Regions from separate parts of the Thioalkalivibrio sulfidiphilus HL-EbGr7 genome, predicted to be linked through region 3. Evidence: predicted binding sites of a transcription regulator. Region 3 holds the regulator's gene; each other region holds the start of a gene.
The links. The regulator FNR, encoded in region 3, switches genes on or off when oxygen is low (the NO sensors DNR and NnrR bind a similar motif). The targets are predictions, from matches to a motif close to TTGATNTANATCAA.

Region 1: TGR7_RS12730 (OmpW/AlkL family protein) is a predicted target of FNR. The motif match lies at 4,036-4,049, and genes of this name have one in related genera.
Region 2: TGR7_RS06360 (HyaD/HybD family hydrogenase maturation endopeptidase) is a predicted target of FNR. The motif match lies at 2,865-2,878, and genes of this name have one in related genera.

Annotation. Positions count from the first base shown of each region.
Region 1 is NC_011901.1:2,671,663-2,681,672, reverse strand. It holds gene TGR7_RS12755 (DUF3581 domain-containing protein) at 48-761, shown strand; gene fabA (3-hydroxyacyl-[acyl-carrier-protein] dehydratase FabA) at 839-1,351, opposite strand; gene TGR7_RS12745 (hypothetical protein) at 1,468-1,788, opposite strand; gene TGR7_RS12740 (hypothetical protein) at 1,950-3,368, shown strand; gene TGR7_RS12735 (rhodanese-like domain-containing protein) at 3,512-3,943, opposite strand; gene TGR7_RS12730 (OmpW/AlkL family protein) at 4,148-4,804, shown strand; gene TGR7_RS12725 (hypothetical protein) at 4,947-5,180, opposite strand; gene TGR7_RS12720 (TIGR04211 family SH3 domain-containing protein) at 5,332-5,991, shown strand; gene TGR7_RS12715 (MBL fold metallo-hydrolase) at 6,170-7,108, shown strand; gene TGR7_RS12710 (hypothetical protein) at 7,320-7,490, shown strand; partial or broken gene TGR7_RS12705 (OsmC family protein) at 7,734-8,000, shown strand; gene TGR7_RS12700 (putative monovalent cation/H+ antiporter subunit A) at 8,166-10,010, shown strand, end outside.
Region 2 is NC_011901.1:1,362,896-1,372,905, forward strand. It holds gene TGR7_RS06340 ((Fe-S)-binding protein) at 1-98, opposite strand, end outside; gene TGR7_RS06345 (hypothetical protein) at 95-754, opposite strand; gene TGR7_RS06350 (hydrogenase small subunit) at 759-1,826, opposite strand; gene TGR7_RS06355 (hydrogenase expression/formation protein) at 1,849-2,301, opposite strand; gene TGR7_RS06360 (HyaD/HybD family hydrogenase maturation endopeptidase) at 2,298-2,801, opposite strand; gene TGR7_RS06365 (HypC/HybG/HupF family hydrogenase formation chaperone) at 3,100-3,348, shown strand; gene TGR7_RS06370 (hydrogenase maturation nickel metallochaperone HypA/HybF) at 3,396-3,761, shown strand; gene hypB (hydrogenase nickel incorporation protein HypB) at 3,754-4,587, shown strand; gene hypD (hydrogenase formation protein HypD) at 4,584-5,690, shown strand; gene hypF (carbamoyltransferase HypF) at 5,680-7,953, shown strand; gene hypE (hydrogenase expression/formation protein HypE) at 8,270-9,268, shown strand; gene TGR7_RS06395 (hypothetical protein) at 9,496-9,675, opposite strand; gene TGR7_RS06400 (YSC84-related protein) at 9,902-10,010, opposite strand, start outside.
Region 3 is NC_011901.1:228,151-238,160, forward strand. It holds gene TGR7_RS01025 (tRNA 2-thiocytidine biosynthesis TtcA family protein) at 1-55, opposite strand, end outside; gene pip (prolyl aminopeptidase) at 408-1,358, shown strand; gene dtd (D-aminoacyl-tRNA deacylase) at 1,355-1,804, shown strand; gene TGR7_RS01040 (ammonium transporter) at 2,074-3,393, shown strand; gene TGR7_RS01045 (hypothetical protein) at 3,399-4,055, shown strand; gene fnr (fumarate/nitrate reduction transcriptional regulator Fnr) at 4,143-4,907, opposite strand; gene hisB (imidazoleglycerol-phosphate dehydratase HisB) at 5,077-5,670, shown strand; gene hisH (imidazole glycerol phosphate synthase subunit HisH) at 5,706-6,362, shown strand; gene hisA (1-(5-phosphoribosyl)-5-[(5-phosphoribosylamino)methylideneamino]imidazole-4-carboxamide isomerase) at 6,380-7,108, shown strand; gene hisF (imidazole glycerol phosphate synthase subunit HisF) at 7,192-7,962, shown strand; gene hisI (phosphoribosyl-AMP cyclohydrolase) at 8,064-8,459, shown strand; gene TGR7_RS01080 (phosphoribosyl-ATP diphosphatase) at 8,456-8,779, shown strand; gene tatA (Sec-independent protein translocase subunit TatA) at 8,828-9,094, shown strand; gene tatB (Sec-independent protein translocase protein TatB) at 9,154-9,624, shown strand; gene tatC (twin-arginine translocase subunit TatC) at 9,608-10,010, shown strand, end outside.

The DNA of each region.
Region 1 (10,010 bases), 1.0 Mb from region 3:
GTCCGGCGATTTGCCCCGGGATTCATGCGTATTCACGAAGGTCAGCCATGTTCCTTGCCCCCTTTCATGCCAGCGCCAACGGCCTGGTGACCATCAGTGCCGAGCAGGGCAGTCGCTTTGCCAAGGAGATCGCCGGCGATTTCAACCCCATCCACAACCCGGATGCCAAGCGCTTCGTGGTGCCGGGAGACCTGCTGTTCTCCCTGGTGCTGGACCGCTACGGCCTGAACCGGCGCATGGCCTTCAGCTTCACGGGCATGGTGGGCGCCGGGGTGGGTCTGCGTTTCCCCGAGACCGACGCGCCTGCCTTCGCGGTTGAGGACACCACCGGCAAGGGCTATCTGAACGTGGACCGGGAAGGCGCCGTGAGCCGCGATCCGGGGCTGGTGGAAGGCTTCACCCGCGGCTACGTGGCCTTCTCCGGCCAGACCTTCCCCGGCGTCCTGGTGCCGCTGATGCGCGAGCACGGCGTGATGATCAACCCGGAACGCCCGCTGGTGATCTACGAGGGCATGAGCTTCGATCTCAAGCACCTGGACTTCGTTGCGCCACAGCTGGAACTGGTGGATGCCAGCCTGGTGGTGAGCGGCAAGCGGGGCGACGTGAGCCTGCGTTTCGGCATCCGCGCCGACGGCGCCCAGGTGGGCACCGGCGCCAAGAAGCTGGTACTCAGCGGCCTGCGGGAATTCGACGAGGATGACATGGACGCCCTGGTGGATCAGTACGCGGGCTGGAAGGTCGCCTACCAGGGCGGGCTGTAACGCCCGACCTACGGCGCTCGCTGTAGGCCGGATGCGCTGCGCTTATCCGGCCTACAGGATTTCAGGGTCAGCCGGGTTCAAAAATTGTCGGTGGAGGTGAACAGGCCGACGCGCAGGTCCTTGGCGGTGTAGATTTCACGGCCGTCGACGCTCACGGTGCCGTCGGAGATCCCCAGGATCAGCTTGCGGGTGATGATGCGCTTCACATCCACCTGGTAGGTGACCTTCTTCGCCCTGGGCAGCACCTGGCCGGTGAACTTCACCTCGCCCACTCCCAGGGCCCGTCCGCGGCCCGGGTTGCCCAGCCAGGCCAGGTAGAAACCCACCAGCTGCCACATGGCGTCAAGGCCCAGGCAGCCGGGCATCACCGGGTCGCCGGGGAAGTGGCATTCGAAGAACCAGAGGTCCGGGTGGATGTCCAGCTCGGCCTTCATCTCGCCCTTGCCGAAGGCTCCGCCCTCGTCGGCGATGCGCGTGATGCGATCCATCATGAGCATGTTGGGCACGGGCAACTGGGCGTTGCCGGGGCCGAACATCTCCCCATGGCCGCATTTCAGGAGCTGGTCACGATCGAAACTTTCTACGCGCATGAAGGCATCCGGTCACAGTCAGAAAGCCGCCTATTGGACCGGATTATGGCCTTGGACACAAGGCACAGAGCGGGTTTCAACTTGCCTCTTGGATCTTGTCTCTTGTCTCTGCGCTTTCATCCATCCCACGGCAGCCGCGCCAGCTCCGCCCGGGTGAAGAAGCGCCCATGGCGCATGAAGCCCGCGATGATGCCTTCCTTGAGCGCAGTGATGCGGCCTTCCTCGTCCCGTTCAACCACCCAGTGATCCGGCAGGCTGTCCAGCAGGTGCACGGCGGACAGGCTGCCGTCCAGGTTCACCGAGAGGTGGGTTTCCTGGCTGTCCAGGTCCCGGAAGGCGGGCAGAAAGCCCAGGATGGCCGCGCCGGCAGTCATCTCCGGGATCTCCCGGTAGGCGGGGCTGGTGATGCGGTCGTGGGTCAGTTCGCTGCTGTGCATGGTCCGGGCTCTCCGTGAGGGCGGTGGTCTGTTCCCCCTGTTATGCTTTACGGCAGCGCGCGGGAATTCTTTAATGGGATCTGTGCGCGAACCGATGGGGCCCCGGTGACGGGGCGGTGGGAGGCCTCTTCCCATGGAACACACAAGAACAAGGAGTCTGCATGTCCGCTGAAGCCCTGCTTGGCCTGTGGGCCGAATCGTTGCCGGTGTCTCTGATCATCTGGCTGGTGCTGCTGGTGGTGGTGCTCTACGCCGGCCGGCGCTGGATCGAGCCCCTGGCCGCGACCGTGCTGGGCGGGGTGGACCGGATGCTGCGCTACAGCGCCCGCTCGGTGCGCGCCGCGGCCCGCTGGATGGACCGCCGCCAGCGCCTGTACCTGCGCTGGCTGGAGCGGGAGCGTCTGGACCAGCGCCTGTACCGGGAGCTGCGCGGCCTGCATGACCGGGTGAACCGGGACCTGGGGGGTTATCCGGTCCTGCAACACAGCCTGCATACCCAGATCCAGCGCCTGGAGCGGGACTATCACGCCACCGAGGACGTGCCTCCGCCGGAACCGGCCTGGCTGCGCACCGTGGCGGACCTGGCCGCCAACCCGCCCCAGGGGGATCCCGCGGTGGCGCGGGTGCTGGAAGACATCCATGACGGTCTGCAGCGGGCCAGTCGCGCCTCCCTGGAGCAATACCAGGCGGCCAGCCGCAAGCGCCTGGAACTGTTGCGGGACATGCTGCCCGCCTGGCGTGCCCTGGGCGAGCGGCTGCGGGGCGTGGAACAGGCCATCCAGGGGGTGACCGCACGCAGCCGTCAGGTGGACGAGGTGCTGTCCCGGGAACGGGCCTTGGCCGATGGCGGCCCGGAGCTGGATGCGGGTCTCGGTGTCGGGGCCATCGGTCGAACCCTGCTGGGCCTGCTGTTGCTGGGTCTCATGGCCGTGGCGGCGGCGACGAGCTTTTATCTGATCCAGCGCCCCATGGCGGAGAGTTTCGGCATGACCGAAACCCTGGGTCCCTGGCCGCTGGCCTCCGTGGCCGCGGGCGTGCTCATCGCCCTGGGCATCGCCGCGGGCCTGCTGATGACCGAGACCCGGCGGATGAGCGGCCTGGTGTCCGCCTTGGGGACCCTGGACCAGCGTGGCCGGGCGCGGTTGTTCTGGGCCGGTCTGCTGGTGCTGGCGGTGGTGGCGAGCCTGCAGGGGGCGCTGGCCTTCTCCCGGGACATGCTCCTGGGCCGTGACCAGTGGCTGGCCCTTATCATGTCCGGCGAGCCGGATCCCGTGATGGCCGCGACCCAGTGGATTCCCACCCTGACCCAGATGGTGATGGGCGTGCTCCTGCCCCTGCTGCTGGCCTTGAGCGCCGTGGTGCTGGACTCCTGCCTGCGCCACGGCCGGGCCGTGCTCGGCATGCTTGCAGCCCTTGCCCTGCACCTGCTGGGGTTTGCCCTGGGCCTGGCGGGCAGGCTGGTGCGCTGGATCGCTGCCCTGGTGGCGGTGATCTACGGGCTGCTGATCTTCGTGCCGGTGAAGCTTGAGGCACTGGTTCGGCAGAAGGCCAACGGTCGGGGGCTGAAGTTGGAAGGCTGAATTGGGAAGTGGGAATGGAAGTACGAAGTGTGAATTGGGAAGTGTGAATTAAACCAACTCCCTCTACTCTCAGGCAGAGGGTTGGGGCGAGCTGAACGGCCTTGATTTATTTCCCACTTCCAAATTCACCCTTCTACCTTCAATCAACACTGCTCCCACGGCAGCCCGTGATAGCGCCAGCCGCCCTTGGTTGAGCGGTGGTGCTGTTCGTCCAGGTCCCCCTCGAAACCCTCGTTCACGTTGAATACCTTCCGGATACCGGCCTCCAGCAGGGCGCGGCCGGCCTCCTTGGAGCGTTTGCCGCTGCGGCAGATGAGCACCACCGGCGCGCAGTCCTCCGGCCCTTCGCACAACACCCCGCCCAGCAGCAGCTTGCGCACCTCGGTGACGAAGTGCGGGTTGATGGTCCAGTCCGGCTCGTCCATCCAGGGGATGTGGATGGCCCCCATCGGATGCCCCACGAACAGGAATTCCATGGTGGAGCGCACGTCCACCAGCAGGGCGCGAGGGTTGTCGTGGACCAGGTCGTGGGCCTCCTGGGGGCTGAGGCCCACGGGGGTGAGAGGGTCAGTCATGGCGCATTCTCCCGGGGTGATCTGCTTCAAGCATAGCGCAGCAGTGCATGGGTCAAGGTTTATCGGCTCGATTCAGGTTTTGCTTATGTTTCTTGATCCCAATCAATTGTTGGTGAACGGGGAAGGGTTAGCGTTAATCCATGCGCACCGCCAAAGACGGTGGCACACGGATTCCAACAACTCCTTCAGAGGGGAGATGCAATCATGAAAAAATGGCAAGCGTTCGCAGCCGCCGGCTGCCTGGCCCTTTCCGCCGCCCCTGCCATGGCCCTGGATCAGGGCGATATGCTGGTGCGCTTCGGGCCGACCTGGGTGATGCCCAATGATGATAGTGGGGCTGTCAGCGCGAACGGCACTGCTATCGCGGGTTCTGGGGTTGAGGTGGATAATGGCGTTGCGCTCGGGATCAGCTTCACCTACATGATGACGCCGAACCTGGGTGTCGAGGTGCTCGCGGCCACCCCGTTTTCCCATGACGTGAAGGGCAAGGGGAGTTTGCAGGGGGAGGGTACTATTGCCACCATCAAGCACCTGCCGCCCACCGTGTCTCTGCAGTATCACTTCTCGGACTTCGGTCAGTGGCGTCCCTATGTGGGTGCGGGCATCAACTACACCACCTTCTTCGACGAAAAAGGCAAAGGTAACTTCGCGGGTGCGGACGTGAGCCTCAAGGACTCCTGGGGCTGGGCCTTGCAGGCAGGGATGGATTTTGATGTGAACGATCGCTGGTTCGTGGGCGCCAGTGCCTACTACATCGCGATCGACACCACCGCGACCATTCGCGCTGGCGCCGATACCGTCAAGGTCGACGTGGACATCGACCCCTGGGTCCTGATGGTCGGCGGCGGTCTGCGCTTCTAAAAGGCCAATTCAACATTCAAAATTCAAGATTCAAAGGGAGGGCAACCACTGTCTCTTCCTTTGAATCTTGAATCTTGAATCTTGAATCTTGAATCTTGAATCTTGAATCTTGAATCTTGAATTTTGAATTCCGAATCGCGCCTCAGCGTGCCCGCTTTTCCCGCACCAGGTTCACCAGCCTGAGCAGCATGCCCAGGTTCTGTTTCTCCACGGCGCTCACCTTCGGGTCACGCTCCACGGCATCGCGTCCCAGACGCTCCAGTTCCGTCAGTTCCTCGTCGCTCAGCTTCTCGAAGTTGAAGCCCTCGCCGTAGCGCTGCTCCAGGCTGTCGAAATAATCCGCCAGGGGCGGGCGGTAATCGTCGTCTGTGCTCATGGCGCGGACTCTCTGGAATGGATTCGCGCCGATTGTAACAGTCCTGAAAACCGTTCCGTTGCGCCGTGTTATGTGACTTTCGCACGGCAGCCTGCGGGCAGGGGCACGTAGAATGTGGCGATTTTCCTCAGTCCATGCCGGAGGTCTCCGCGTGAAGTCCGTTGTGCTGCTGCTCTGCCTGCTCCTGTTCTCCGCCGCCTTGCACGCGGAGACCGCCTATATCAGCGACGACCTCAACGTGGCCATCCGTTCCGGCAAGACCTTCCAGCACCGCATCATGCGTTTTGTGCCCAGCGGCGCCCGGGTGGAGGTGCTGCAGCGGGACGAGGACGGCTACGTGCTGATCCGCACCCAGGAGGGCACCGAGGGCTGGCTGGAAGGCAGCAACCTCGCCAACCAGCCCCATGCCCGGGATCGACTCGCCCAGGTGGAGCGTCAGCTCGCGACCCTGCGCGATCAGCGGGGAGAGCTGCAGGGCCAGATCCAGGCCCTGCGCGGCGAGCGTGACGAGGCCCTGGGCCAGGTGCGGCAGACCCAGTCCGAGCTGGAACGCCTGGCCACCGAGATGGAGAACCTGCGCCAGGCCGCCGCCCGGCCCCTGGAGCTGGCCGAGGACAACGAGCGCCTGCGAGGCCTGCTGGGTCAGACGCGCACCCGGGCCGAGACCCTGGAGCGGGAGCTGGCCGAGGTGAAACAGACCGAGCAGCGGGAGTGGTTCATGGTCGGTGCCGGCGTCACTGTGGGCAGTATCCTGCTGGGCATCATCCTGACCCGCATCCGCTGGCGCCGCCGCAACGACGGCTGGTCCTGATCTGCATCGATCTCTCGCCAGGGCCAGGGCGGGTCGTTCTGATCGGCACAGAGTGACTTCTTGTCTGGGCGACTTTGCGAAAGATGGGCATTCCCGTTCCGAATGACGGGCTTTGACGGCACGGGATCCGGGGGAATATATTCGGCACATCGAATGTCACCCTGCCGGAGTGCTTCCTATGGTCCGATTCCTTGCCGCGCTGGCCGTACTGGCCGCGCTGTTCACCACCGTCCAGGCCGATGAGCTGGACGAGATCCTCAAGCCCATCCAGGTCACCGAGCGGGTCTGGTACTTCAAGGGTTCGCTGGAAGGCCGCACCTATGAGAACCAGGCCTTCACCAACAATCTGGCCTTCGTGGTCACCGATGAGGGCGTCGCGCTGATCGACAGCGGCCCGTCAAGCCAGGTGGCCGAGCGCGTGGCCCGGGCCGTGGCCACGGTCAGCGACAAGCCCATCCGCTGGGTGATCAATTCCGGCAGCCAGGACCATCGCTGGCTGGGCAACAGTTACTTCGCGGAGCAGGGCGCCGAGATCATTGCACTGAAGCGCACCGCCGAGACCCAGGCGCGCTTCGCCGATCAGCACATGGCCCGTCTGCAGGGGGTCCTGAAGGAGCGCCTGGAAGGCACCCGCCCCATGCCGGCCCCCGAGCCGGTTGATGCAGATCGTCATGCCATGACCCTGGGCGGCGTGGACTTCGAGCTGATCTATGCCGGTGACGCCCACTTCCCCGGCGACGTGCTGGTGTGGTTGCCCGGCGAGAAGACCGTGTTCACCAGTGACGTGGTTTATCTGGATCGCATGCTCGGTATCCACCCCTGGAGTGACATCCGCGGCTGGCTCGAGGCCTTCGCGGCCCTGGAGGCCCTGGAACCCGAATACGTCATCCCCGGCCACGGCAGGGCATCGGATCTGGCCCAGGCCCGGGCCGATACCGGCGACTACCTCCGGGCCATCCACGACGGCGTGCGCGAGGGCCTGGAGAACTGGGAGCAGCTGGACCAGACCGTGGAGCGCCTCGGCGAGATGCCCGAGTTCCGCCACCTGACCCACTACGACGAATGGCACCGCATGAACATCAACCGGGTCTACCTGGACCTGGAGGCCAATCCCTGAGCCCTCGTACGCAGAGCTCTCTCTTGTAGGAGGCCCGACCCCGGGCCGAACGGGGTGATGGGGACTCGATCCCCGGCATTCAACGCAGAGAGCGCAAAGACGCGAAGCACGCAAAGAGTTCATGTCAAAAAGCTTTGCGTTCTCTGCGTGATCAACTGGCCTTAGATAGCTACCCGGGGATTCGCGGCTGCCGGGCAACGCGGAGGACACCATGGACACCCAAGGCATGCTCGAGTACGCGCTCGACGTGGAGCGTCTGGATGCACACGGAAGTGTCGCCCGTGCCGCCAAGGGCGCCGAGGTGGTGCTGGACACCGACATGGCCGGGCGCGACGATGCCTTGAGCCCGCCCGAACTGCTGCTCGCGTCCCTAGTGTCCTGAGTCAGAGATTCGTTACATTACAGCGGGCCTGTACGGGATGCACGGCAAGGCGCACGAGCGAAGGACGGGCAGGCCCATTCGAGCGAGAGCAACGCGGCCGAGCGCCCGTACAGGCCCGCCCGCGGGGAGCCCCGCACAAGACCCAATGCGGCGTTGCGGTCCTTGCCAAGGGCTTGCCATTGCCTGCGGCCCGCGCCTTGCCTTGGGTCTTGTGCGGGGCTCTGAAATGCAACGAATCTCTGACTCAGGACACTAGCCGCCTGCATGATCCGCGCGACCCAGCGGGCGCTGCCCCTGCTGCGCGTGGAAATTTCCGGCCTGTCCATTCGCCTCAAGGGCTGGCGCCAGGACAGCCCGCCGGCCATTGCCCGTATCGAGTACGAGCTCATCGTCAGGACCGAGGCCGACGAGGAGATGCTCGAGCTCCTGCATCTGAACGTTCAGAAGGGCACCATTTACCACACCCTCAGCAAGGGTACGCAACTCGAAGGCACCGTCCGCGCGGCCTGACGATGCAAAAAAGGGGTTCTTGCCTCTTGTCTCTTGTCACTTGCCTCTAGCGCATTATTTGAAAGCCCCGCTCCGCTTCGGTAGGATTCGGCGGGTTCGAGCGCCAGCCCCGCCGGACCTGGGGCAGCCCATAACCCACAAGAACACGGTAGCCACCATTTCCCCATGCTGTTCGCTGTCCTCTCGGGATTCCTGATCGCCGCGGTCGCACCGTGGCTGCACCGCCTATCCGGCCGCCACAGCGGCTGGCTGCTGGCCCTGCTGCCAGGCGCGCTGTTCGTCTACTTCCTCGGATTCATCCCGGAGGTCTCCGACGGCTCGGCGGTGCGCCTGGTCTATCCCTGGGTGCCGGGGCTCGATATCCAGCTCTCCTTCCTGGTGGACGGCCTGTCGCTGCTGTTCGCCCTGCTGATCTCCGGCATCGGCTTCTTCATCGTCGCCTACGCCGGCCGCTACCTGGAAAAACACCGGGATCTGGGCCGCTTCTACGTGCTCATCCTGTCCTTCATGGCCTCCATGCTGGGCCTGGTGCTTGCGGACAACCTGATCGCCCTGTTCGTGTTCTGGGAACTGACCAGCATCACCTCCTACCTGCTGATCGGCTACAACCACGAGGACAAGTCCGCCCGCCAGTCGGCCCTCCAGGGCCTGTTCGTGACCGTGGGCGGCGGCCTGGCCCTGCTCACCGGATTCATCATGCTGGCCATCGTCGGCGGCAGTTACGAGCTGTCCGAGATCCTGGCCTCCGACGGTCTCCAGGAGCATGCCTGGTACCTGCCCATGCTGCTGCTGATCCTGGCGGGGGCGTTTACCAAGTCCGCCCAGGTGCCGTTCCATTTCTGGCTGCCCAATGCCATGGCCGCGCCCACGCCGGTGTCCGCCTACCTGCACTCCGCCACCATGGTGAAGGCGGGCGTGTATCTGCTGGCGCGCCTCAACCCCGGCCTCGGCGGCACCGAGACCTGGCTGCTGATCCTGTCCCTGTTCGGCGGGCTCACCATGCTCACCGGCGTGTTCCTCTCGGCGCGCAGCACGGGGGTGAAGAAGGTGCTGGCCTATTCCACGGTCATGGCCCTCGGCACCCTGGTGATGCTCATCGGCGTGGGCACCGAGACCGCCATCATCGCCGCCGTGACCTTCCTGCTGGCCCATTCCCTGTACAAGGGCGCGCTGTTCCTCATCGCCGGCATCCTGGACCATGAGGCCGGCTGCAAGGACTTCCTGCAGACCGGCGGCCTGCGCCGTGCACTGCCGGTGACCACCTTCTTCGCCGCCATCGCCGCCCTGTCCCTGGGCGGTGTGCTGCCCCTGTTCGGTTTCATCGCCAAGGAGCTGATGCTGGAGGCGGTGCTCGACGCCCCGTCGGTGTCCGGCATCCTCACCGCCTTCGCCGTACTCACTGCCATCCTGGGCGTGCTGGTGGCCGCCATCGTGGGCATCAAGCCCTGGTTCGGTCCCCGGGTGGAGACCCCCAAGACGCCCCACGAGGCGCCCCCGGCCATGCTCGCCGGTCCCGCCGTGCTGGCCTCCCTTGGCCTGATCTTCGGCCTGGCGCCGTGGCTCGCCGAGGGCGGCATCCTGGCCGCCGCCGCCACGGCCGTGTACGGCGCGCCGCTGACGCCGAAGCTGGCGCTCTGGCACGGCATCAACGCGCCACTGATGATCAGCATCGCCGGTCTGGTGCTGGGTCTGCTGCTCTACACCCAGTGGGCGCGGTTCCGTGCCGCCTTCGCCTGGCTGGACCCCCTGGCAGCCCGCATCGGGCCCGAGCGCCAGTACGAGCGCATCATGGCCGCCATGGTGGCCAGTGCCGACTGGCAGACCCGGGTGTTGCAGAACGGTTACCTGCGCTACTACCTGCTGCTCATCCTGATCACCACCCTGCTGATGGTGGGCATCACGGCGCAGATCTTCGATATCTCCATCGGCGAGCTCTCCGTCACCGGCGTGCAACTGCAAGAATGGGCCATCCTGGGCATCATGCTGGGCGCCGCGTTCGTTGCGGTCACC
Region 2 (10,010 bases), 1.1 Mb from region 3:
TCGCCCTGCACGTCGTAGCGCTGTTCGGGCTTGCGCACGCCGATGCGGGCGGACTCGAGATCCAGGGGATGCTTCTGATCCAGGTCTGCGGTGCTCATGTGCGTGCTCCCCGGCGCGCGAACAGCGCGCCCGTGGTACCCCGGCTGAGAAACACCAGGAAGGCGTGGCCCAGTTTGCCGAAGGGCAGCCAGGCGAACAGCAGCCACACGCTCAGCAGGTGAACCGCCAGCAGGGTCTCGTAGCGCAGGCCGAAGCCCACGTCGGCCACGGCCATGAGCCCCGTCACCAGCGGCGCCACGGTGATCATCCAGCTAAAGTAGTCGTCGAAGTTGGAGATCAGGCGCAGCACGGGGCTGGTCAGGCGCCTGACCAGCAGGGCCACCAGGGAGAACAGGGTGACCACCGCCGCCACCGAGATCACCGCATTGGGCAGTGCCGGCCACTGGAAGCCCAGGATGCTCTCGAACCACAGGATGTGGGGCTGATAGGCGAACACCACGATGGCGAGCCCGATGTGGAAGGTGTAACCCAGCAGGTTGGAGTACAGCACCCGGGAGCGGAACGCTTTGGCCGGCACCGAGCGGCTGAAGATGGTACGCAAGGCGCCTGCCATCTGGCCGTGGCTTCGGGGCTCGGAGAGGTCCGGTTTGCGCTTGAGGAACACGATGCCTGCGATGCGCCAGCAGGTGCCCAGCACCAGGAGAATCAGCGCCCATTGCATGGCGGGGCCGCGCGCGAATTCCAGCAGGTCCATGGCATCACCCCTTCTTGATGATGTCGGACTGGCGCGCCCGGGAGAGCATGGCGCTGCCGATGCCCACCGTGGTGCCGACCACCGCCGCCGCGGCGATGCCTTCGGCGCTGCCCCAGCGGCCGGTGGAGAGCGGCGCGTAGAAGCTGCCCTTGTCCCAGAAGTCGGGTTCCGAGCAGCCGATGCAGCCGTGGCCGGACTGGATGGGGAAGGTGAGGTTCTGGTTCCACTTGGTGGTGGCACAGGCGTTGTGCACCACCGGACCCTTGCAGCCCAGTTCGTACAGGCACCAGCCGTTGCGGGCGCCCTCGTCGTCGAAGCGCTTGGCGAACTGGCCGCGCCGGTAGAAGGGGCGCCGGTAGCAGCGGTCGTGGATGGTGTCGCCGAAGAAGGCGATCGGCCGGTTCAGGTGATCCATGTCCGGCAGACGGCCGAAGGTGAGGAAGTTGGCGATCACGCCGGTCATCACTTCCGGGATGGGCGGGCAGCCCGGCACGTTGATCACCGGCTTGTCCTTGATGATGTCCGTGACCGCAGCAGCGCCGGTGGGATTGGGGTGGGCCTTGGGGAGCCCGCCGTAGGCCGCGCAGGTGCCCACGCTGATGAGGGCCGCGGCACCCTCGGCCACGTGCCTCAGGGTGTCCAGGTTGGTCTCGCCCGCGACGGTGGAATAGACGCCGCCGTCCTTGAGCGGGATGGAGCCGTCCACGATCACCAGGTACTTGCCCCAGTGTTCCTTCATGGCCGCTTCGCGGGCCGCCTCGGCCTGGTGGCCGGCGGCCGCCTGCAGGGCGTGCTGGTAGTCCAGGGAGATGAAATCGAAGATCAGGGATTCGAGCGAGGGTGCGTAGGAGCGGGTCAGGGACTCCACGCAACCGGTGCACTCCTGGAAGGACAGCCAGATCACCGACTGGCGCCGGGCCTTGGCCAGGGCCTCCGCCATCACCGGCGCCATGGTCGCGGGCAGGGCCATGCTGGATGCCACGGCGGCGCAGAACTTGAGGAAGGTGCGTCGGCTCATGCCGCGTCGGCGCAGTTCCTCGCTCAGTGTTTCCGGTGTCTTGCCCTGATGCATAACCGCCTCCTGTGAGCCGGCCTCAGTCGGGTGGTGGGTTGTCTGTCTGTGGTTTCCTGTCGTTCAGTGCCTCGCCGAGACGCTCAAGCGCGTCGGCGATGTCCTCGGGGTGGGTGGGCGCGATGGCCGGCACCCGGGCGATCTCGATGTGCGTGAGCGCCGTACTGCCGAGCAGGTTCTGGTAGTCGATCCACCAGACGCCCCCGTAGGCGGTCTCGTAGGCCTCGGTGGGCCCGGCGGCCTCCACGGTCATGCTGACCTCGCCCCTGCCCAGGGCCTCCCTGAGCTGGCGCCGGTCGGCCTCGGTCAGGGGCAGGCCCTTGAGGTCGATGGTGTGACTCTCGCTCCGCTCGTGGAGATTGACCAGGTGGGCGTGGATCTCCCGCAACAGCGCATCGGCCATGCCCGTGATCACGTCCTCGCCGTCGAACTCGGGCGCTTCGATCCTGACCGGGATGCCGTCGAGGCCGCTCATGGCTTCCAGCGCTCCAGCAGGCCTTGCACCGCTTGGCAGGCCCGGGGGATGGCGGCTGCGACGGCGGGGGAGGGTGTGTTGCCCCAGTCCATCACCCCGGGCTGGATGCCCACCAGGGCGCGGCGGGCGGGCAGTCGGCCTTCCAGGCTTGAAATGGCCAGCAGGTCACGCAGGCTGACTTCATGCACGCTGGTCTTGCGGCCGTTGCCGACGAAGTCGTCCATGTCCGCTCCCTCGAACACCCGCACGGTGCCGGGCGCAGCGTCCAGCTGGGCGGTGTCGACCACGATGAGGGCAGCCGCCTCGCCAATGGGGCCTGCCAGGGTGAAGCTCAGGGTGCCGCCGTCCATGTAGTCCACCCGGGGCGTATCGGGGGCCAGTCGCACCAGCGTTTCAATGACATGAACACCCACCCCCTCGTCCTGCAGCAGGGTGTTGCCAAGACCCAGGACCAGGGTCCTGGCGGTGTCTTCTATCACGGGGTAGGCCTGGGCCTGCAAGGGACGGCTTCCTGCGCGGATGATCGATGGATTAGATACTAGCAGCGGTTTTTAACTTCGCTAGTGATCTGGAGCAATTCCTTGGTGGAGAGTTTCGCGAATCGCCAGGGTCGTGAATTGGCCTTCAAAAAACAGGGTTTCTCGCCAGGACGCGAAGACGCCAAGAAAGGCATTCTTAAATTGAATTGCTTTTCTTGGCGTCTTCGCGTCTTGGCGAGAGATCAGGCCTTGTGCTCTTGATCGACAAAACTCCATGGTCTCTAATGGACGCTGACCATTCCGTCAGGGTAGCCCCGCCATGTGTCTCGGGATCCCCATGCGTATCGTCGAGATCGATCGATTCAACGCCCGCTGCGAGGCCAAGGGCGTGGAGCGCACCGTGAGCCTGTTCCTGCTCCAGGACGAACCCCTCGAACCCGGCGATCACGTGATGGTCCACGTGGGCTATGCCATCCAGAAGATGAGCGAGGCGGACGCCCGCACCGCCTGGGATCTCTACGACGAGATGCTCCTCGTGGAAGGCAGAAGGATGAAGGATGAAGGATGAGGCGTAAGGCGTAAGGCGTAAGGCGTAAGGCGTAAGGCGGATGAAGCATGCATGAACTTGCCGTTTGTCAGTCCGTGATCCGCCAGGCGGAGGCCGTTGCCCGGGAGCATGGCGCGCGCGGCATCACCCGGATCCGGTTGCGGATCGGTGTGCTGTCCGGGGTGGAGCCGGAACTGCTGGCGCGGGCCTTCCCCCTGGCCCAGGCGGGCACGCTGGCCGAAGGCGCAAGCCTGGAGATGGAATCGCTGCCCGTACGGGTGGTGTGCAACCGCTGCGAGGCGGAGTCGGAGGTGCCCGCCAACCGGCTGCTGTGCGGTGTGTGCGGCGACTGGCAGACCCGGGTCATCAGCGGCGAGGAGATGCTGCTGGAGAGCCTGGAGCTTGTGACGGCAGAGGAGGGCGAACATGTGTGACACCTGCGGCTGCAACATCACCCCGGGCAACCGGCACCTGGTGATCAGCGGCAGGCTCTCGACGACCGACAACGGCCAATCAGCCGTCAAGGTGCTGCAGGGCCTGCTGCATGAGAACGACCGCCAGGCCGCCCACAACCGCGCCCACTTCGACAGCCGTGGCGTGCTGTGCATCAACCTCATGTCCTCGCCCGGCGCCGGCAAGACGGCCCTGCTGGAGGCCACCCTCCAGGCCCTGGGGGATGAACTGCGCATCGCGGTGATCGAGGGGGACCTGGAGACGGAGAACGATGCCGAGCGCATCCGCCGCCACGGCGTCCCCGCCGTCCAGATCACCACCGGCACTGCCTGCCACCTGGATGCGCACATGGTCCACGATGCCCTGCATCAGCTGGATCTCTCGGGCCTTGACCTGGTGTTCATCGAGAACGTGGGCAACCTGGTGTGCCCGGCGAGCTTTGATCTCGGCCATCACCGCAACGTCACCCTGCTGTCGGTCACCGAGGGCGACGACAAGCCGGCCAAGTACCCGGTGATGTTCCGCGCCGCCGATCTCATGCTGCTCACCAAGACCGACCTGCTGCCGGTGCTGGACGATTTCGACTGTGACGCCGCCGAGACCGCGTTGCGCAACCTGGCCAACCCGGCGCCGGTGATCCGGGTGTCGAGCAAAAATGGCGCCGGCATGGACGCCTGGCTGGACTGGCTGCGCGACGAGATCCGGACTCAGCGCGATCGCCTTGAAGAGGGCCGAAGCGCCCGTCCGGCGGTGCAGCCCGACGGCGCCCGCCTGCATGCCCACGCCCATCATCAGCACACCGAATGAGCCAGGACGCCCGCCAGTGGCTTGAGCGCATCCGATCCCTGGATCTGCCTCCCCGGGTGCGCATCATGAACGTCTGCGGCGGGCATGAGCGCTCCATCACTTTGGCGGGGCTGCGCTCCGCGCTGCCGCCATCCATCGAACTGATCCCCGGTCCAGGTTGCCCGGTGTGCGTCTGTCCCGAGGAGGACATCTACCAGGCCATCCAGCTGGCGCTGCACGAAGACGTCACGCTGGTGGCCTTCGGTGACATGTTGCGGGTGCCGGTCAACGTGAAGAAGAGCGAGGCGCGCTCCCTGGTGGAGGCCCAGGCGGCGGGTGCCGACGTGCGTCCCATCGCCTCGCCCACCGAGGCGGTGAGCATCGCCCGTGACCATCCGGATCGGGCCGTGGTGTTCTTCGCCGCCGGCTTCGAGACCACCACCGCGCCGGTGGCGGCCATGCTGGCCGAGGGCGTGCCGGAGAATCTCTCGGTGCTGCTCTCCGGGCGCCGGACCTGGCCGGCGGTGGCCATGCTGCTGGAATCCGAGAGCCCTGGCTTCGACGCGCTTATCGCCCCGGGCCACGTGTCCACGGTCATGGGTCCCGAGGAATGGGACTTCGTGGTGGAACGCCACCACATGCCCGCCGCCGTGGCGGGGTTCACCCCCGAGAGTCTGCTGGCGGCCACCTACTCGGTGCTGCGTCAGCACATCTCCGGCGAGTATTTCCTGGACAACTGCTATCCGGGCGTGGTGCGTCCGGGCGGCAATCCCACGGCACGGCGGCAAATGGAACGGGTACTGGACGTGGTGGATGCCAACTGGCGCGGTGTGGGTGTAATCCCGGACTCCGGCTTCGAGCTCACAGCCGAACTGGCCGCCCACAATGCCCGGCGGCTGTTCCCGTCCTACCAGGATGCCGCCCGCAGGCGGGCCGGCCAGATGCCCCCGGGTTGTGATTGTGCCAGGGTGGTTCTGGGACGTATCTATCCTGACGAATGCCGCCTCTACGGCAAGGCCTGCACGCCGCGCAACCCGGTCGGGCCGTGCATGGTCTCCGACGAGGGGGCGTGCCGCATCTGGTGGGCCGGGGGTGTTCGGCAGCAGAGGCCGCGTGTCGCCTGAGACCCGCCGCCTGCGCATCGGCGGGCAGGTGCAGGGGGTGGGTTTTCGTCCCTTCGTCTACCGCCAGGCCCTGAGCCTCGGCATTCGCGGCTGGGTGCAGAACCGCACCGGCGAGGTGCTCATTGAGGCGAGCGGCGAGCCGGATCTTCTAAAGACCTTTCTTCACCGCCTGTTGTACGAGGCGCCGCCGCTGGCACGTCCACGGCTCATGGAACAGCAGCAACTCTCCCAGGCATCCGCGAGCGATTTCCGCATCCTTCCCAGCGATGCCGGGGCACCGCCCCGCGTCCATGTGCCGCCCGATTTCTTCACCTGCGATGCCTGTCTGGGCGAACTCGCCGATCCCGCTGCGCGCCGGCATCGCTATCCGTTCATCAACTGCACCCAGTGCGGACCCCGCTACACCCTGATCCGGGCACTGCCCTACGACCGGGCCAACACCGCCATGGCCGGTTTCCACCTGTGCGAGGCCTGTGGCGCCGAGTACCGGTCGCCCGCGGACCGGCGCTTCCACGCCGAGCCCCTGGCCTGTCCGGTCTGTGGGCCGACGCTGACGTACAAGGGTCCCGAAGGGGCGGCCTCGGGCAACGAGGCGGCCCTGGCCGCCTGCGTCGCCGCCCTGAAGGCGGGACGCATCGTGGCGGTCAAGGGCGTGGGCGGTTACCACCTGCTGTGTGATGCCACCGATCCTGCCGTGGTCGCGCGCCTGCGTGAACGCAAGCACCGGCCCCACAAACCGCTGGCCGTGCTGTTTCCCTGGGAGGGCGATGACGGTCTCGCGTCGCTGCGCCGGCATGCCCATCCAGGCGATGCCGAGGCGGCCCTGCTGACAGGGCCCGAACGGCCCATCGTCCTGGTGACGCTGAAGGCGGACCTTGGTCTGGCCAAGGGCATCGCGCCCGGGCTGTCCGAAGTCGGCGCCATGCTCCCCTACAGTCCCCTGCATCACCTGCTCAGCCGGGACTTTGGCGCGCCACTGGTGGCCACCTCCGCGAACCGTTCCGGTGAGCCGGTGTTCATCGCGGCCGCCGAGGTGGAGGCGGCGCTCGGTTCGGTGGCCGATGCCTTCCTGCACCACGATCGTGACATCCTTCGGCCTGCCGATGACAGCGTCATGAGGGTGATTGGAGGACGCGGGCGGCGCCTGCGCATCGGGCGCGGGCTGGCGCCGCTGGAGTTGGACTTGCCACGTCGAGTCGAGCGGCCGACGCTCGCCGTGGGCGGGCACATGAAAAACACCATCGCGCTCGCCTGGGAGGAGCGGGTGGTGATCTCGCCCCATATCGGCGAACTGGACAGCCCGCGCAGCCTCGCGGTGTTCGAACAGGTGATCGGGGATCTCGGTGCGCTCTACCGGGTGACGCCCGAGCGGGTGTTGCACGATGCCCACCCCGGCTATGGCTCCACCCGCTGGGCGAAGGCTCACGCGCAACGTCACGGGCTCCAACGGCGGCCGGTGTTTCACCACCACGCCCACGCGGCGATGCTCGCCGGCGAACACCCGCAGGTGGACCGTTGGCTGGTGTTCACCTGGGACGGCACAGGCTTCGGCGAGGACGGCACGATCTGGGGCGGTGAGGCGCTGCTGGGTGTGCCCGGGCACTGGCGAAGGGTGGCGAGCCTGCGACCCTTCCGGTTGTCCGGGGGCGAGAAGGCTGGCCGTGAACCCTGGCGATCGGCGGCCGCACTGGCCTGGGAGACGGGCCGGGACTGGCAACCGGAGGGGCTCGACGTCTCCCTGGCACGTCAGGCCTGGGAACGGCAACTGAACACCCCGGTCTGCACGGCCATGGGCAGGGTATTCGATGCCTGCGCGGCGCTTGCAGGCGTGATGCAGCAGACCAGCTACGAGGCCCAGGCGCCCATGGTCTGGGAGTCCCTGTGTCGTGAGGCGGACGCATCAATCGAGGTGCCGAGCCTGCCGCTTGAGCAGGACGCCATGGGCGTGCTGCGCATGGACTGGTCGCCGCTGGTGGCGCTCATGCTCGACGGGCAGCGTTCGATCGTCGAACGCAGTTGTCTGATGCATGAGGCGCTGGCCGAGGGCCTGGCGACGCAGGCGATGCGACTGCGAGAGATCCATGGCGAGTTCACGGTGGGCCTGAGTGGTGGCGTGTTTCTCAACCGGCCACTGGTGGAGCGCGTCATGCAGCGGCTCGCGTCACGGGGCTTTGCCGTGCACCTGCCCGAACAGATCCCCTACAATGACGCGGGCCTGAGTGTCGGCCAGATCATCGAGACTCTTTTCTCCACACCCGCTTGAGCCGCATGTTGTCCCCAAGGTGACCGGTGGCTTCATGTACTTTTCTCAACTCATGATTGAAGTTGAGCTGTTTGGCGGTAGAGTTGCGGTGACATAACCTAATCGCCGTTGGCCTATCGCGATGCGTTTGGCCTCTCGTCCTGCCTCCCTTGCGGATAGGGCGGCCCGTGGCCGCCTGCTGACCGGTGGACCCGTGGCTGAGGCGGATACAGGGGACGGCGGGCACGGCCCGCCCTATGCGTCTTCTGGAAGACGAAGGCGTGAGGCAGGTGGAGAGGCTGCAATCGTTGGTGATCCTTGGTGCATAGGGGCAGACATGACACAGCAACGCATCACCCTGGCCCACGGCAACGGCGGGCGCTTCATGCGGGAACTCATCGACGAGGTCTTCGCGCGCCATCTCAACGACGGTCAGCTGGACACCCACACGGACGCCGCTCACCTGAATCTCTCCGGTGACCTGCTGTTCACCACCGATGGCTTCACCGTGAAGCCGCTGGAGTTTCCAGGCGGCAGCATTGGTTCCCTGGCCGTGCACGGCACGGTCAATGATCTAGCCGTGGCCGGTGCCATCCCGCGCGTCCTGTCGCTCAATGTGTTCATCGAGGAAGGGCTCGAGTTCGCGCAACTGGAGCGCATCGTCGCGGATCTCGCCCGGGCCGCCCGGGACTGCGGCGTGCAGGTGGTGGCCGGTGACACCAAGGTGCTTCCCCACGGCGAGTGCAGCGGGTTGTATCTGGCCACCAGCGGCATCGGTGTGCGTGCCACGCCCGGCGTGTTGAGTCTTCGCAACATCCGGCCCGGGGACGTGCTGCTGGTGAACGGTTCGGTGGGCGATCACGGCACCGCCGTGATGCTCGCCCGTGAGCAGTTCGGTCTGCGCGGTGATCTGCAATCGGATGCCGCCAGCGTCCTGCCCTATGCCCAGGCCCTGTTCGACCTGCCGGGCATTCGCTTCATGCGCGACCCCACCCGGGGCGGACTGGCCACCGTGGCCCACGAGATCGCCAGTGCCTGCGGCCTGAGCGTGCGCCTTTCGGAGCCCGCCATCCCGGTGAAGGATCCGGTGCGCGCCGTGTGCGAGATGTTGGGTTATGACCCCTATTACCTGGCCTGCGAGGGCCGGGTGGTGGCGGTGGTCGCCGAAGACGCAGTGGACGAGGCCCTTGCCCGTTGGCGCGGCATCGACGGCAGTGAACCGTCACTCATCGGTCAGCTGGAGACGGGTGCTCCGCGGGTGATCCTGGAGACTGAATTGGGTGGCCAGCGATTCCTGGAAGAGCTTGAGGACGATCCGTTGCCGCGGATCTGTTGAAAGGCGTTTTGCCACAGAGGGCACAGAGGTCACAGAGAAAACCGTTCTCTCGCGGAGGCGCGGAGGCGCAGGGAAAATCTTGGGGATCAAAAGGCCGTAACTCTCGCCAAGACGCGAAGACGCCAAGGAAAAGCATTTTCAAACGGGTTTCATGGCGTAGTGCCTTGAATCATGAGCGATGAAATCGTGAATCGTACGCAGATCGGCCTTGGCCGGATCCGACCAGATCACCACGATTCAATCTCGTGCTTCAGCGCCTCGCTGGGGGTAGTGCGGCCATGCTCTACAGCCTCCTGGCCCTTGCGGATCTTATCCAGGACATAGAGTCGGTACATGATCTCGTCCATGTCGGTGTCATCGGGCAGCTTGGCGATGGCCTCCAGGGCATCCTGTTTCGCGTGTTGCATAACGTCCTCCGGAATCGGTGTTGAACGGGAAGAGGGGAAATCTCTCGATTCAAACCCTGCGACGCTGTGTCTCGGTGTGAGAAAGCGAATGATAGGACTTTCTTCGCACCTTTATAGAGTCTCCGGTTTTTGCTTCTAAGGATGTTCCCTGCGTCCCCGCGCCTCCGCGAGAGAAAGGTTTTCTCTGTGACCTCTGTGCCCTCTGTGGCAAAAACCGCAGTCAGTTTCACTTCGGTGTATAGCTGAACTTCTGTCCGCCGATGCTCGCTTCGTACATGAGGCCGCCCTTGGCCACGGTGAATACGGCCATGCCGCGGTAGTAGTTGGCCACGGCG
Region 3 (10,010 bases):
TCAGGGATTTGGGGGGTGCGATGAAGTCGGTCATCCGACCGAAGATACGTGCCATTCAGGGTGCGGGCAAGGGCTCTGGCCACCAGGAGATGCGGGCATAAAAAACCCCGGCGCCATCCTGGCACCGGGGTTTGGCCGTCCTGGCCCCTTGGTGATTAAAGCGTCCCTGGTGGGATCCGTTCCACACCCGAATCCGACGTCCTGTCGAGTGTCCGGGGTTCCCTGAAACCTCCTCCCCTGGAGGGCGATACCATCATTTCCCATTCCGTGGCGGGAGAAAAGGCCCAAAAACGGCCTTTTTTGTAGGAATCTTCCACAATTCGTGTAGGCCTAGGCCTACACAGGCGCTTTTGGGCTGTTTGGGGCTATGATGGGGCCCATTCGGACAGGCCTTGAGGTCCTCGATCATGCGTGTGCTTTACCCGCCCATCGACCCCTATCACATGGAAACCCTGGCCGTGGACCAGACCCACCGGCTGCACCTGGAGACCTGCGGCACTGCCCAGGGTCTGCCGGTGGTGTTCCTGCATGGCGGCCCCGGTTCCGGCTGCGAGCCCTGGCATCGGCGTTTCTTTGATCCCGCCGCCTACCGCATCGTGCTCTTCGACCAGCGGGGCTGCGGCCGATCCCGCCCCCACGCCTCCCTGGAGGACAACACCACCGCCCACCTGGTGTCCGATATGGAGCGCATCCGGGAACACCTGGGCATCGAGCGCTGGGTGGTGTTCGGCGGCTCCTGGGGCTCGACCCTGGCGCTGGCCTATGCCGAGGCCCACCCGGAGCGGGTGCTGGGACTGGTGTTGCGCGGCATCTTCCTGTGCCGGCCCCGGGACATCCACTGGTTCTACCAGGAGGGCGCCGGGCGCCTGTTCCCCGACTACTGGGAGGACTACCTGGCGCCGATCCCCGAGTCTGAACGGGATGAGATGGTCTCCGCCTACCATCGCCGGCTCACCGGTGAGGACGAGGTGGCGCGCATGGCGGCCGCCAAGGCTTGGTCCGAGTGGGAGGGGCGCACCGCGACGCTGCTGCCCAATCCGGGGGTGGTGGACCATTTCCGGGATCCCCACGTAGCGCTCAGCCTGGCGCGCATCGAGTGTCATTACTTCATGAACCAGTCCTTCCTGGAACCGAACCGGCTGCTGCGCGACGCCCACCGCCTGGCGGACATCCCCGGCACCATCGTGCACGGCCGCTACGACGTGGTCTGCCCGCTGGACCAGGCCCATGCCCTGCACCGGGCCTGGCCCCGGGCGAAGCTCGAGATCATCCCGGATGCCGGCCATTCCGCCGGCGAACCGGGCATCGTGGATGCCCTGGTGCGGGCCACGGACGAACTGGCCGTGATGCTGCGATGATCGCCCTGCTGCAGCGGGTCAGCGAGGCCGCGGTGCGCGTGGACGGCGAGACCGTGGGGGCCATTGGCCCCGGCATCCTGGCCCTGATCGGCGTGCAGCGGGGTGACACCGAGGCCCAGGCGGCGCGCCTGCTGGAGCGCATCCTGGGCTACCGCCTGTTCGAGGATGAGGCCGGGCGCATGAACCTGAGCCTCTCGGACACCGGCGGCGGCCTGCTGCTGGTGCCCCAGTTCACCCTGGCCGCCGACACCCGCAAAGGCATGCGCGCGAGTTTCACCCCGGCCGCCGAGCCCGGGCTCGGCAGGGCGCTGTTCGATCACCTGGTGTCCCTGGCCTGTTCGGTTCACACGCCCGTGGCCACGGGATGCTTCGGTGCCCACATGGCGGTGAGCCTGGTCAACGACGGCCCGGTCACCTTCTGGCTGGAAGTGCCGCCGCCCAGATAACGGACAATTCAGAATTCAAGATTCAAAATTCAAAATTCAAGATTCAAAGGAAACGTCACCCCCTTTGAATTTTGAATTTTGAATTTTGAATCTCGATCTCCCTGCGGCACCGACCCGGTGCGCCTGCCCCGCCCTGGTGCGCGGACGGTCGGATCTATCGTGCCCAGGCGCCATTCATCACACGACATCCGCCGCCGGTCATGGATCTGTCCTCTGGCATGGGCCTTGCTCATTCACAGGCAAGGCCCAGCAAGAGGACGAGAGATTCCATGACCCTGCCCCGATCCCGTTTCACCCCCCTGATGCTCATCACAGCCCTGTGCCTGTTCCCGGCCGTCACCCAGGCCGCGGAGTCCGGGCCGCCGGACTGGCTGCCCGCCCTGGACACGGTCTGGCTGGCGGTGGCCGCCGCCCTGGTGTTCTTCATGCAGGCGGGTTTCGCCCTGCTGGAGAGCGGCATGTCCCGGGCCAAGAACGCCGTCAACGTGGTGATGAAGAACTACGTGGACGTGTGCCTGGGGAGCCTGGCCTTCTGGCTGGTGGGTTACGGGCTGATGTTCGGCTTCAACCCCACCGGTTGGTTCGGCCAGTCCCATTTCGCCCTGATCGGCGCCGAGAACGGCGACTACATGGCCCTGCTGTTCCAGACCATGTTCGCCGCCACCGCCGTGACCATCGCCAGCGGTGCCATGGCCGAGCGCACCCGCTACCAGGCCTACCTGCTGGGTGCGGTGCTGATCACCGCCATCATCTATCCCGTGTACGGCAGCTGGGCCTGGGGCGGCGCCCACGGCGGCGAGGGCTGGCTGGCCAGCCTCGGTTTCATCGACTTCGCCGGCTCCACGGTGGTGCATTCCATCGGAGGCTGGGTGGCCCTGGCGGGTGTGCTGGTGCTGGGGCCGCGCCTGGGGCGTTTCGGCCCCAACGGCGAGCGCCGGCCCATCCATGGCCACAACCTCACCCAGGTGGCCCTGGGCGGCTTCATCCTCTGGGTGGGCTGGTTCGGCTTCAACGGTGGCAGCACCGGCGGCGCCGATGTTTCCATCGGCCTGATCAACCTCAACACCCACCTCTCGGCGGCAGCGGGCGCCGCCGGCGCACTGATCCTGCTGGCCATCCTGCGACAGCCGGTGCTGCTTACCACCACGGTGAATGCCTCCATCGGTGGCCTGGTGGGCATCACCGCCGGCGCCGCCACCATGGACCCGCACTTCGCCGTGGTCACCGGCCTGGTCTCGGGCATGATCGTGGTGGCGGGCACGCGCCTGCTGGAGTCCCTGGGCCTGGACGACGTGGTGGGCGCGGTCTCGGCCCACGGCCTGGCCGGCGCCTGGGGCACCCTGGCGGCGGGCCTGTTCCTGGCCGGCGACCTGTTCAACCCCATGCAGGTGGCGGTGCAGTTGATCGGCATCCTGGCCGGCTTCCTGTGGGCCTTCCCCATGGCCCTGCTGATGTACTTCCTGATCGACCGCACCGTGGGCCTGCGCGCCTCCACGGTGGACGAGCAGCGGGGTCTCGACTTCAGCGAGCACTACGAGATCGGCTATCCGGAGTTCCAGGCCGATGTCCTGCACAAGGGCAAGGGGTGAGCGTCATGGCCGTGGACAGCAGGGAATTGCGTCGCCGCCGCCGCGCCATCTACACCGGACTGTGCTCCCTCATGGACGAGGCCGCCGCCCGTGAGGGGCTGGGCCTCTGGGAGCGGGAGTTCTCGGACAAGCCCGTCTATGCCCTGCACGACTTCCTGGCGCGCATCTGCCGGCAGGCCGGGCAGGAGGCGCGGCGCGGCGAACTGCACCGGGCCCTGGTACGCGCCCTGTCCCTGGACGAAGCGGACCTGGCCCCGGACCCGGGTCCCTCGGACCGGGGTGCCGTCCCGGCGGCCAGTGCCTCACCGCCCCCGCCAGCGGGGGCCATGACCGTGTTCGAGTCCATGTACGGCACGATCATGGAGGGGCTCGTGCAGCGGCAGGTGGAGACCGGGGTGCGGGTGCGGGTGCTGCAGCGCCTTGTGGGCCTGGGTCTGCCGGCGGGCCTGCGCGGGCAGGTGACCGACTGGATCACGGGGGAGGCGTCCCAGCTGCCGCAGGCCGTGGGCCTGGAGGGCCTGCGCGGCCTGTTGCACCTGACCTACGTGGCCGCCTGCGAGGAAGTGGGGCCCGTGAGCGCGGACAGGCTGCTGGCGGAGGCGGTCAGGGTGACGGAGAAGCTGGGTGAGGCGGAGGTGTTTTCGCCGAGAGCGCTGCTTTGAAGGCAATTCAAAATTCAAGATTCAAAATTCAAAGGGGGAGGTGACCTTTTCTTTGAATTTTGAATCTTGAACTTTGAATTGCCCCTATCAGCCTCCCCGGCCGCCTTTTTCAAGGGTTTCAGGGCCGTGGGCGCCGGCCATCTGGTGCATGCCTTCCATGTCGATCAGCTGCACCAGCTTGCGGTTGACCTCCAGCAGGCCGAGCTGCTGGAAGCGGGTGAACAGCCGGCTGACCGTCTCCACCGCCAGGCCCAGGTAGTTGGCGATGTCGTTGCGGGACATGGTCAGGTTGAATTCCTGGCGGGAGAAGCCCCGTTCGCCGAAGCGCTTGGACAGGCTCAGCAGGAAGGCGGCCAGGCGCGCCTCCGAGGACTTCTTGCCCAGGAGGGTCATCAGGTGTTCGTCGAACTGGATCTCCCGGCTCATGATGCGGAACAACTGACGTTGCAGGCCTGGCACCTGGCCGGCCAGGTCCTCGAGCCTGTCGTAGGGGATCTCGCACACGGAGGTGGTTTCCAGGGCCCGGGCGGTGCAGGGGTGGATGCCGTCGCTGATGGCATCCAGACCCAGGAGTTCGCCGGGCAGGTGGAAGCCGGTGACCTGTTCCAGGCCGTCGTCGCTGATGGAGGAGGTCTTCACGGAGCCGGCACGCACCGCGTACAGGGCCTGCATGCGGTCGCCGGGGCGGTACAGGTACTCGCCCCGCTGCAGAGGCCGGCGGCGGTTGATGATGCGCTCCAGCGCGTCCAGTTCCTGGTCACTGACCCCCATGGGGATGCACAGGTCGTGGAGGCTGCAGTTGCTGCAGGCCTTTTTCAGGCCATGCAGATCGATGATATTGGACGTGGGCATGCGTGGTTCCCGTGGTGAGGAGGTGTCCCTGTACCTACCTTAACGCTCAAGATACCCGAAGGCTTCGCGGCCCTACAAGCAGCACGCCACTGCAAGCCGGACGGCGCGTGCCAGGGCCAACGGCTGTGATATGATCGCAGGTCGATCAATCCGCGGATTTATTGCACCCATGTCCGAGCGTATCGCCGAAGTCTCCCGGGACACCCTGGAAACCCAGATCCGGGTCCGTATCAACCTGGATGGTCAGGGCAAGGGCCAGTTCGACACCGGCCTGCCGTTCCTGGACCACATGCTCGACCAGGTGGCCCGGCACGGCGTGGTGGACCTGGAGATCGTTGCCAAGGGCGACCTGCATATCGACGCCCACCACACGGTGGAGGACATCGGCATCACCCTGGGCCAGGCCATGGCCAGGGCCCTGGGCGACAAGAAGGGCATCCGCCGCTACGGCCATGCCTACGTGCCCCTGGACGAGGCCCTGTCCCGGGTGGTGGTGGACTTCTCCGGCCGTCCCGGCCTGGAGTACCACGTGGACTACCCCCGGGCACGCATCGGCGACTTCGACGTGGACCTGTTCGGCGAGTTCTTCCAGGGCTTCGTCAACCACGCCGCCGTGACCCTGCACATCGACAACCTGCGCGGGCGCAACGCCCACCACGTGGCGGAGACCATCTTCAAGGCCTTCGGCCGTGCCCTGCGCATGGCCGCCGAACCGGACCCGCGCATGCAGGGCACCACCCCCTCCACCAAGGGCTCCCTGTAGGCCGCGACACCCGCATCCCGAGCAAGGCAGCGATCATGAACACCGTGGCAGTGGTCGATTACGGCATGGGCAACCTGCGCTCCGTGGTCAAGGCCCTGGAGCACGAGGCTCCGGCGGGCACCCGCGTGCTGCTCACCGACAGCCCCGGGGTCATCGCCGCCGCCGAGCGGGTGGTGTTCCCCGGCCAGGGCGCCGCCCGGGACTGCATGGCCGCGCTCACCGCCCGGGGCCTCGATGCCGTGCTGCGCCAGGCGGCCGCCAGCCGCCCGTTTCTGGGTATCTGCATGGGCATGCAGGTGCTGGTGGACTATAGTGAAGAGAACGGCGGCACCCCCTGCCTGGGCATCCTGCCCGGCAAGGTGCGGTTTTTCGGAACGGATCTGCGGGACGCCGGCAGCGGCGACCGCCTGAAGATTCCCCACATGGGCTGGAACCAGGTACATCAGGAAGGCGCGCATCCCCTGTGGCGGGACATCCCCCAGGACAGCCGCTTCTATTTCGTGCACAGCTATCACCTCGAGGCCGGCGACCCCGCCCTGGTGGCCGCCACCACCGAGTACGGCATCCGCTTCACCTCGGCCATTGCCAAGGACAACATCTTTGCCATCCAGTGCCACCCTGAGAAGAGCGCGGCCGCGGGCCTCACCCTGCTCAGGAACTTCATGCGCTGGGATGGGCAGCCACAGTCATGATCCCAGGAGACTCGAGCATGTTGGTGATTCCGGCCATTGACCTGAAGGATGGCAAGTGCGTGCGTCTGCGCCAGGGCAGGATGGACGACGCCACGGTGTTTTCCGACGACCCGGTGGAGGTGGCCGGTCGCTGGGTGGAGGCCGGGGCGCGCCGACTGCATATCGTGGACCTGGACGGGGCCATCTCCGGCGAGCCGCGCAATGCCGGCATCATCAGCGAGATCGTCGCCCGCTACCCGGACCTGCCGGTGCAGGTGGGCGGCGGCATCCGCGATGACGACACCGTGCAGGTGTATCTCGACGCCGGCGTGCAGTGGGTGATCATCGGCACCAAGGCGGTGAGTGCCCCCCACTTCGTCAATGACCTGTGCCTGGAATTCCCCGGCCACATCATCGTCGGCCTGGACGCCAAGGACGGCAAGGTGGCCATCGACGGCTGGTCCAAGCTCTCCAACCACGACGTGATCGACATGGCCATGCACTTCGAGCAGGACGGCGTGGCCGCCATCATCTACACCGATATCTCCCGGGACGGCATGATGCAGGGCGTGAACGTGGAATCCACGGTCAAGCTGGCCCAGGCCGTGCATGTACCGGTGATCGCCTCCGGCGGCGTCACCAACCTGGATGACATCCGCCGTCTGTGTGCCGTGAGCGAGGAGGGCATCGACGGCGTCATCGTCGGCCGCGCCCTCTACGAAGGCACCATCGACCTCGCCGAGGCTCAGAAACTGGCTGATCAGTAAGCCGGGCTCAGCCAGGCCTCGCGGTGCCAGATGCGAATTTCTTGCCTCTTGTCTCTATCAACTTGCCTCTAGCGCCTTAATCAATGCTCGCCAAACGCATCATCCCCTGTCTCGACGTCGACAACGGCCGCGTGGTCAAGGGTGTCAATTTCGTCGAGATCCGCGACGCCGGTGACCCGGTGGAGATCGCCCGGCGCTACGACGCCGAGGGCGCCGACGAGATCACCTTCCTGGACATCACCGCCAGCCACGACGAGCGCGAGACCATGGTGCACGTGGTGGAGCAGGTGGCCACCGAGGTGTTCATCCCCCTGACCGTGGGCGGCGGCATCCGGCGCATGGAGGACATCCGCCGCCTGCTCAATGCCGGCGCCGACAAGGTCTCCATCAACACCGCCGCGGTGTTCAACCCGGACTTCGTGCGCGAGGCCGCCGACAAGGTGGGTTCCCAGTGCATCGTGGTGGCCATCGACGCCAAGCGGGTCTCCGGCCCCGGCGAGGCGGATCGCTGGGAGATCTTCACCCACGGCGGGCGCAAGCCCACGGGCCTCGATGCGGTGGACTGGGCCCGGCGCATGGTCGAATGCGGCGCCGGCGAGATCCTGCTCACCAGCATGGACCGGGACGGCACCAAGTCCGGCTTCGACATCGAGCTGACCCGGGCGGTCTCCGATGCGGTGCGGGTGCCGGTGATCGCCTCCGGCGGTGTGGGCACCCTGCAGCACCTGGTGGACGGCGTCACCCGGGGGCATGCCGATGCGGTGCTGGCCGCCAGCATCTTCCACTTCGGCCAGCACACCGTGGGCGAGGCCAAGCAGTTCATGGCCGAGCAGGGCGTGGAGGTCAGGCTCTGACGGCCTGTACCCCGCGCCGGGCCACGATCCCCCGTGGTTTAAACTTTAACAATTAACGTATAAAGTCGAAGGCTCCGGCGCATTCCGCCGGCGAGAACAGCATGTCCCCAGACTGGCTAGACACGATTCACTGGAACCCGGATGGCCTGATTCCGGCCATCGCCCAGGAGACCGGCACCGGCAAGGTCCTGATGCTCGCCTGGATGAACCGGGAATCCCTGCAGCGCACCCTGGAGACCGGCGAGGCCGTATACTGGTCCCGCTCCCGGCAGCGTCTCTGGCACAAGGGCGAGAGCTCCGGCAACACCCAGCGGGTGGTGCAGATGCGCCTGGACTGCGACCGGGACACCCTGCTGCTGGAGGTGGAACAGCGCGGTGGCATCGCCTGCCACACCGGGCGCCACAACTGCTTCTACCATCGCTACCAGGATGGCGACTGGCAGGTGGTGGAGCCGGTGCTCAAGGACCCGGATCAGATGTACGGTGACAAGACATGAGCAGTGATCGGATCCTGGAAGAACTGGCGCGGGTGCTCGAGGCCCGCAAGCAGGCGGCACCGGACAGTTCCTACGTGGCCGGCCTGTATGCCAAGGGCCTGGACGCGATCCTGAAGAAGGTTGGGGAAGAGGCCACTGAGACCGTGGTGGCCGCCAAGAACGGGGACCCGGAGCAGATCGTCTACGAGACGGCGGATCTGTGGTTTCATTGCCTGGTGATGCTGGCCCATCAGGGCCTGGGTCCGGAGGCGGTGCTGGCCGAGCTGGGGCGGCGTTTCGGTGTCTCGGGCATTGAGGAAAAGGCCAGTCGGGCCAAGTAGCATTCATAACTATTACATATCGATTTAGAGACATACCGGAGAACGCAAATGGGTATCGGTGGCATCAGCATCTGGCAGCTCCTGATCATTCTGGTCATCGTCGTGCTTCTGTTCGGCACCAAGAAGCTGCGCAACATGGGCGGCGATCTGGGCAGCGCCATCAAGAATTTCCGCAAGTCCGTGCGTGACGGCGACGAGAAGGAGGGCGAGGAAGACACCACCGCCCGCCGCGAAATGGAAGACAAGACCGAAGGCCGGGTGATCGACGCCGAGGCCAAGAAGGAATCCGGCAAGGACAAGGAACGCCAGGCCTGATGTCGCGTGGTTGGCGGGCGCGCACCTGCGCGCCTGCCAACCCGTGACAGAGCACTGCCATGTTCGACGTCGGCTTCTGGGAAATCCTCGTAATCCTGGTGGTGGCCCTCCTGGTGGTGGGCCCCGACCGCCTGCCCGGCCTCGCCCGGGAGGTGGGCCTGTGGGTGCGCAAGATCCGTGGCTTTGTCACCAACGTGCGCGCCGACATCGAGCAGGAATTCCAGACCGACGAGCTGCGCAAACTGCTCAATGAGCAGAACAAGGAGATCAGCCAGCTCAAGGACATGATGAAGGAGACCGAGGACAGTCTGCGCCACGAGGTGGAGGAGACCTCCTACCTGGTCAAGTCCATCGAGAACGAGGTCAAGGACGTGCAGGAGGGCTTCGCCGAGGAGGGGGATTTCGGTGAGCAGGCCACCCGTCTGGTGAAACAGCGCAAGGCCGAGGCCGACACCGGCAAGGTGTCCGATGCCCAGCCGGCCGAGCAGGACACCCCGCCCGCCAAGGATCGTGATGAGCCCAAAGCCTGAGCAACCGGCACCCGGTGCCCAGGGGGAAGGCACCCTGCTGAGCCACCTGTTCGAGCTGCGCAATCGTCTGCTGCGCATGGTGCTCGCCATCCTGGTGGTGTTCCTGGCGCTGTTCCCCTTCGCCAACCAGATCTACACCGCCCTGGCCGACCCGCTGATGGTGCACCTGCCGGAAGGCAGCAGCATGATCGCCATCGAGGTGGCCGCGCCCTTCCTGATCCCCTTCAAGCTGGTGCTGCTGCTGGCGGTGGTGCTGACCATCCCCTACCTGCTGTACCAGCTGTGGGGCTTCGTCGCCCCGGGTCTCTACAAGCACGAGAAGCGCCTGGCCGCGCCGCTGGTGATCTCCAGCACCCTGCTGTTCTACACGGGCATGGCGTTCGCCT